3 regions of the Shinella sp. GW835-FHT14H05 genome follow, and region 3 is predicted to be linked to each of the others. Evidence: riboswitches for the same ligand, from Rfam matches in the RefSeq annotation. Region 3 holds a riboswitch; each other region holds the start of a gene.
The links. A riboswitch is a leader RNA that binds a small molecule or an ion and turns the genes downstream of it on or off. The one in region 3 is predicted to bind cobalamin.
Positions count from the first base shown of each region.

Region 1: linked by a shared signal. The riboswitch ahead of fdhA (formaldehyde dehydrogenase, glutathione-independent) and the one ahead of AC1Q6Z_RS14200 (ABC transporter substrate-binding protein) in region 3 are both predicted to bind cobalamin.
Region 2: linked by a shared signal. The riboswitch ahead of nrdH (glutaredoxin-like protein NrdH) and the one ahead of AC1Q6Z_RS14200 (ABC transporter substrate-binding protein) in region 3 are both predicted to bind cobalamin.

Region 1 is NZ_JBXAFY010000010.1:119,467-121,727, forward strand. Features, by position in the region: gene metE (5-methyltetrahydropteroyltriglutamate--homocysteine S-methyltransferase) at 1-823, shown strand, start outside; cobalamin riboswitch at 913-1,115, shown strand; gene fdhA (formaldehyde dehydrogenase, glutathione-independent) at 1,305-2,261, shown strand, end outside.
Region 2 is NZ_JBXAFY010000001.1:63,055-65,315, reverse strand. Features, by position in the region: gene nrdE (class 1b ribonucleoside-diphosphate reductase subunit alpha) at 1-784, opposite strand, end outside; gene nrdI (class Ib ribonucleoside-diphosphate reductase assembly flavoprotein NrdI) at 781-1,176, opposite strand; gene nrdH (glutaredoxin-like protein NrdH) at 1,187-1,408, opposite strand; cobalamin riboswitch at 1,690-1,906, opposite strand; gene AC1Q6Z_RS00295 (aromatic ring-hydroxylating oxygenase subunit alpha) at 2,005-2,261, opposite strand, start outside.
Region 3 is NZ_JBXAFY010000003.1:645,002-647,262, forward strand. Features, by position in the region: gene AC1Q6Z_RS14195 (FecCD family ABC transporter permease) at 1-145, opposite strand, end outside; gene AC1Q6Z_RS14200 (ABC transporter substrate-binding protein) at 163-1,203, opposite strand; cobalamin riboswitch at 1,358-1,590, opposite strand; gene AC1Q6Z_RS14205 (MurR/RpiR family transcriptional regulator) at 1,617-2,261, opposite strand, start outside.

The DNA of each region.
Region 1 (2,261 bases), on a different contig from region 3:
CGGCGAATTCGAGCGCAACGACATGGTGCAGTATTTCGGCGAGCAATTGTCCGGCTTCGCCTTCACGCAGCATGCCTGGGTGCAGAGCTACGGCTCGCGCTACGTCCGCCCGCCGATCATCTTCGGCGACGTCTCGCGGCCGAACCCGATGACGGTGCGCTGGTGGCAATATTCGCAGTCCCTCACCGACAAGCCGGTGAAGGGCATGCTGACCGGCCCGGTGACGATCCTCAACTGGTCCTTCGTGCGCGACGACATCGCCCGCAGCGCGACATGCCGGCAGATCGCGCTCGCCATCCGCGACGAGGTCGTCGATCTAGAAAAGGCCGGCGCGAAGCTGATCCAGATCGATGAAGCGGCGCTTCGCGAAGGCCTGCCGCTCCGCCACAAGGACTGGCAGCATTATCTCGACTGGGCCGTCGAATGCTTCCGCCTTTGCGCAAGCGGCGTGGCGGATGGTACCCAGATCCATACCCACATGTGCTATTCGGAGTTCAACGACATCATCTCCGCGATCGCTGCTATGGATGCCGACGTCATTTCCATCGAGACGTCGCGCTCGAAGATGGAACTGCTCGATGCCTTCCGGAACTTTGAGTATCCGAACGAGATCGGCCCAGGCGTCTACGACATCCACTCGCCGCGGGTGCCGGAGGTGAAAGAGATGACCGATCTCCTGTCGCTCGCCCGCGAGCGCCTTCAGGATCGCCAGATCTGGATCAATCCCGATTGCGGCCTGAAGACCCGCAAATGGGAGGAGGTCAGGCCCGCCCTCGTCAATATGGTGGCAGCCGCCTCCGAACTGCGACGGGCGGCGCAGTAACAACGCGTGGCCCGGCCGCAAGGCCGGGCCGTGTCGTTGCTTCTATCGAGGATGTCGTATTCCCGAAGGTCATTTCGTCCCGCGCGTGGTTTGTTGGGCCTGTTCAGGGTGCCATCCCGGCTTTGTCGGGATGGATAATTGGGAAGCCGGTCTAAAACCGGCGCTGCCCCCGCAACGGTAGCGGAACCAAAATCTCGGCAAATGCCACTGGCCAAGCAGGCTGGGAAGGCGCCGAGAGTGTCCGGAAGGACGGTTCTGGAGCCCGGAAACCAGCCTTGAACCCAAGACTCGACCGATTGCGGTGGGCGATCGAGAGGCGAATAGGCGTCTCGTTCGGGCCGCCCTGTTCCTCCTCTTTTCCATCCTTTCGTCGAAAGACACGGTCCGCATTCGCCCATTGGCGATGCGCGCCGGCGTTCTGAGCAAATCCTGCCCGCGCAGTAGCGGGCCGGAAAGGCGTTCAACTGAGGAGGAGACGGATATGAGCAGGAACAGAGGCGTCGTCTACATGCGCCCCGGCAAGGTGGAAGTGCGCGACATCGACGACCCCAAGCTGGAGGCGCCGGATGGCCGGCGCATCGAGCACGGCGTGATACTCAAGGTGATTTCCACCAATATCTGCGGCTCCGACCAGCACATGGTGCGCGGCCGCACCACGGCCATGCCCGGCCTCGTGCTGGGCCACGAGATCACCGGCGAGGTCATCGAGAAGGGCATCGACGTCGAGATGCTGCAGGTCGGCGATATCGTGTCCGTGCCGTTCAATGTCGCCTGCGGGCGCTGCCGCTGCTGCAAGTCGCAGGATACCGGCGTCTGCCTGACGGTGAACCCGTCGCGCGCCGGCGGCGCCTATGGCTATGTCGACATGGGCGGCTGGATCGGCGGCCAGGCGCGTTACGTCACCATCCCTTATGCGGATTTCAACCTCCTGAAATTCCCCGACCGCGACAAGGCGATGGCGAAGATCCGCGACCTCACCATGCTGTCCGATATCCTGCCGACGGGCTTCCACGGTGCGGTGCGCGCGGGCGTCGGCGTCGGCTCCACGGTCTATGTGGCCGGCGCCGGCCCGGTCGGCTTGGCCGCGGCCGCCTCCGCGCGCATCCTCGGTGCTGCGGTCGTGATGATCGGTGATTTCAACAAGGATCGCCTGGCGCATGCCGCAAGGGTCGGCTTCGAGCCGATCGACCTTTCCAAGAGCGACCGGCTGGGCGACATGATCGCCGACGTGGTCGGCACCGACGAGGTCGACAGCGCCATCGATGCCGTGGGCTTCGAGGCGCGCGGCCATGCGGGCGGCGAGCAGCCGGCCATCGTGCTGAATCAGATGATGGAGATCACGCGGGCAGCCGGCTCCATCGGCATTCCCGGCCTCTATGTCACCGAGGACCCCGGCGCGGTCGATAGTGCTGCAAAGGTCGGTAGCCTGTCGCTGCGC
Region 2 (2,261 bases), on a different contig from region 3:
CGTTGAGATAGACCGCGCCTGCGCCCTGCCGCGCGCCGAGCTGGTTGGCATAGGAGAAGCTGTCTTCCAGGAGCTTCATCACCGGGATGACGCCGGAGGACTGGTTTTCGATCTGCTTGATCGGCGCGCCCATCTCGCGAAGGTTGGTGAGCGACAAGGCCACCCCGCCGCCACGCTTGGAAAGCTGGAGCGCCGAATTGATCGAGCGGCCGATGCTCTCCATGTTGTCCTCGATGCGCAGCAGGAAGCACGAGACGAGTTCGCCACGCTGTTTCTTGCCGGCATTGAGGAAGGTCGGCGTCGCGGGCTGGAAGCGACCGGAAATGACCTCGTCGACGAGGTCGCGGGCAAGCGCCTCGTTGCCGCGCGCCAGTGCCAGCGCCACCATGCAGACGCGGTCCTCGTAACGCTCCAGGTAACGCTTCCCGTCAAAGGTCTTCAGCGTATAGGACGTGTAATATTTGAAGGCGCCGAGGAAGGTGGGGAAGCGGAATTTCTTGTCATAGGCGTGGTCGAACAGATCGCGCACGAAGTTGAACGAATACTGGTCCAGCACCTCCTGCTCATAGTAGCCCTCGGTCACCAGATAATCGAGTTTTTCCCGCAGGTTATGGAAAAACACCGTGTTCTGGTTGACGTGCTGGAGGAAATATTGTTTTGCGGCCAGCCGGTCCTTGTCGAGCTGGATTTTGCCACCCTCGTCATAGAGGTTCAGCATCGCATTGAGGGCGTGGTAATCCAGCGCCGTGATTTCCGGGACCTTTGCCGGCTTGCCGAGCGTCATCGTGTCCAAAATCGTTCCAATCCGTCTTTGACATTGGCGACGTCCTCCGCGGTGCCCAGAAGCTCGAAGCGGTAGAGATAGGGCACCCCGCATTTGGCGGAGATGACGTCGCCGGCGATCCCGAAGGTCGCGCCGAAATTGCTGTTGCCCGCGGCAATCACGCCGCGAAGGTTCGACCGGTTGTCCGCATCGTTGAGGAAGCGGATCACTTGCTTGGGCACGGCGCCTTTCCCCTCCTCGCCGCAATAGGTCGGCACGACGAGCACGAAGGGTGCTGCGGCTTTCAGCGCCTCATCGGCGCGAAGGGGGATGCGGGCGGCGGAAAGGCCGAGCTTGGCGACGAAGCGATGGGTGTTTTCCGACCGCGTGGAAAAATAGACGAGATCGCCCATCGCCCGAGGCTCAGGCGAGCGCGCTGATCATGTCGGGGCGGAAGCCGGCCCAATGCTGCTCGCCGGCAACCACCACCGGAACCTGCCGGTAACCGAGACCCTGGACGAGTGCAAAAGCGTCGCTGTCCTCGGAAATGTCAACGACGCTGTAGTCGATGCCCTGGCGGTCGAGCGCGCGGGTGGTCGCGGTGCACTGGACGCAGGCGGGTTTGCTGTAAACGGTGATGGACATGGTTTTCCTCGTGACTTTGCAATTGAGCATGGGGCAAATTGGGCGTTGAGCAATTGGGCATGGGAGATCGTCCGGTCATCCGCCGATGGCCGTGCGATGGATTGGAAATGGATCAGGCAGCCGCAGGCGCGCGGCCGGGATTACCGCCTACTCGCGCGGATATGCTGGAAACTGTATCGACATGGACTTCACCCCGAAGCAATTCATGCGGGGGCCATTCGGGAAACGACAGGGCGGCATCATTCCGCAACCCATCGTTCGCCTGCCGGGCACCCCGCCCGTGGACGTTCATGCGCGAGGCAGGTCTCCTGGCTTGCGGGTCGGCGCATCCGTTCACCTTCCCAAGGCATTTGCGCCCCAGTGGCTTATCGAACGAACGCTCGCCGCTTACAGTTGCGGGGGCAGCTCCGGATTTACAGGGCCATCATGGCCCCACCGGATTCCCGTCTTAGCTTCCGATCCTCTCGAATCGGAAGAACCTCGAACACAAGATATAGTAGACGAGGTAAAAAATGCGTCAACAATTATGATGTCTGGCCGCAATATCGCTTGGGGATAAGGAAGGCGCATGCCGGAAAATTCGGCATGCCCAAGGCTCACGCCTTGCCGGTCGGCCGGCTGATCTCGTCCAGATACCAGTCGATATAGCGCAACTCGTTCTGCTCCATCGGCGCGATGGGACCGGGCACGAAATAGTGCGACTGCACGCCGCGCGCCGTGTGCTCGATGATCGTCTTGTCTTCCGCCGTCGTCACCTTCCAGAGCCAGGTGAGCTTTTCGAGGTCGTAATCCGCGCCCTCTTCCGCCTTGCCGTCGACGAGCCAGATCAGCTCCATCTCGCAGCTCTGCGCGG
Region 3 (2,261 bases):
TTGCGTGCCCCGCCTGCCAGAGGCGGTTCGCCACCGTCTTCGCGACGATATCGAGCGGTATCGCCGTCTCGCCGACGGCGGCCCCGACGCCGAGCGCGACGACCAGCAGGACGAGCGCCGCGAAAGCGGCGCCCGTGCGGAACAAGAGGGGGCGTTCCGCTATCACTTCGCCAGACCAGCCTTTTCAATGGCATCGGCAAGCTGCTCGATGCCCTCGATCGTGCGGATCGTGGGGTTCATCGCCTGCGCGTCCATATCGAAGACATGGTTGTTCTTGACGGCCGGCATCAGGCTTGCCACCGGGTCGGTCTTCAGGAAGTCGAGCTTTGCCTCGAGGCTGTCGAGCGGATAGCGGCGGCGTTCCATCGAACCGGCCACGATGATCGTCGGACCCGACTTGGCGATCGTTTCCCAGCCCACCATCGGCCACTCGTCGTCGGTCTTGATGATGTTGTCGATGCCCAATGCCGACATGATGTAGCCGGGCGCACCGTTCTTGCCGGCGACATAGGGATCGGAATCAGCCGCGCTGGAGAACCAGAACACGGCCGACAGCTTGCCATCCGCAGCCGCGACCTTGGCGCGGGCCGCCGCCTCGCGTGCCTTCAGTTCGGCAACGACCTCTTCGCCCTTGTCCTGTACGTTGTAGATCTGTGCCAGTTCGCGCACTTCCTGATAGACGAGGTCCATCGTGAAGACCTGATGGCGCACGCCGTCGCTTGCGGCGCTGTTCTCCTTACCGACGCAATCGGACGGGGATGTGTAGACCGGAATGCCAAGCTCCTCGAACTGTTCGGGTTTGGCGACCACGCCTTCCGGGCCGATCTGCCATTGGAACTGGACCGTGACGATATCCGGCTTCTTGCCGAGCACGCTCTCGAAGCTCGGGTCATTGTCCGCGAGGCGATCGATCTTGGCATTGACCTCTTCATAGCCCTTCAGAACGGGGCCGACCCAGAGCGCGGTGCCGACCACGCGGTCTGCAAGACCGAGCATGTAGAGAATTTCGGTCGAGCTCTGGCCGACCGAAACGGTTTGCGTCGGCGCCTTCTGGAAGGTGACCGGACGGCCGCAATTCTGCAGCGTCAGCGGATACTGCGTCTCGGCCGCCGCGGCGGTGTAGGCTGAAAGCAGAAGCGCCGCAGAGCCGGCGACGAGCGAGAGCAGCGATGCGGACCGCGCGGCCGCAGAAAACAGGGTCATGTATTTCTCCCGGATGAATGAAAGCGTGCGGCCTCAGCCGACGCGCCAAAGGGGGCGGATCGATCGCGGTCGGGAGAAAACGAGGGAAGGTCTGCCAGGTACGGCAGGCAGGTTCGTCATGGCGTCTCCGTTCCGGGCATCCCCGCCCGTGACTTGGATTGTTGCTATGACGGCAGGTCTCCTGGCTCACGGATATCTGCTGCCTGTCTGCCTTCCCGCGGAAAACCGCAGTGGCATGACGCGAAAATCGCGTCCGAGGACAGGCGGCAATCCGCCTACAGTTGCGGGGGCAGCCACGGAATGGGTCCCTGTTGGGTCGTCCGTACCGTGTTCCCTATTAATCCCCTGGGAGTCATCCTTCAGGGAACCGTCATCCCATCCTTAGTCCCCGGCAGTCGGCAGCGTCAAGGCGCTCAGCTCTCGAAATCCCCGAAGACGTCCTGAAGGCGGGTCAGCGTGTCGACGCGCTCGCTCACAGCCTCGCCCATCACGACGATGATGTTGGAGAGCATAAGGTCCATGACGGCGGTCATGGTGGCCGCGCCATCCCACAGCGGCCCGTGCGAGCCTGGCACGATGAGGCAGATATCCGAGACCTCCGGCCCCCAGGGGCAGAACTCGTCTGTCAGGAGCACGACCTTGACGCCCGCGCGTCGCGCCTCCAGCGCCAGCGGCCGCGCCTTGGCGGCAAAGCGGCGCACGTCGTGCAGAAACAGCAGGCGCCCCTCGACGGAGCCGTCCAGCAGTTCGGAATAGGTGCCGTTCAGCCCGTCGACGAATTGCACGCGAGGCCGCGTATAGGAAAGCTGGCTCGCGAAATACTGCGCGATGCCGCGCACGTTCTGGTAGGCGGCGACATAGATCTCCGTTGCGCCGACCAGCGCATCGATCGTCTGCTGCCATTCCGGCGCATTGGTGATTTCGTAGATCTGGCCGAGATTGTCGATCTGCTGCTGGATGAGGCCCGCGAGAAGTTTTCCTTCCTTGCGGTCCTGCTCCAGCCGGTCGACCTGGCCCTTGACCTGCCAGGCGGGGTTGGAGCTGCCGCGGCGCAATTC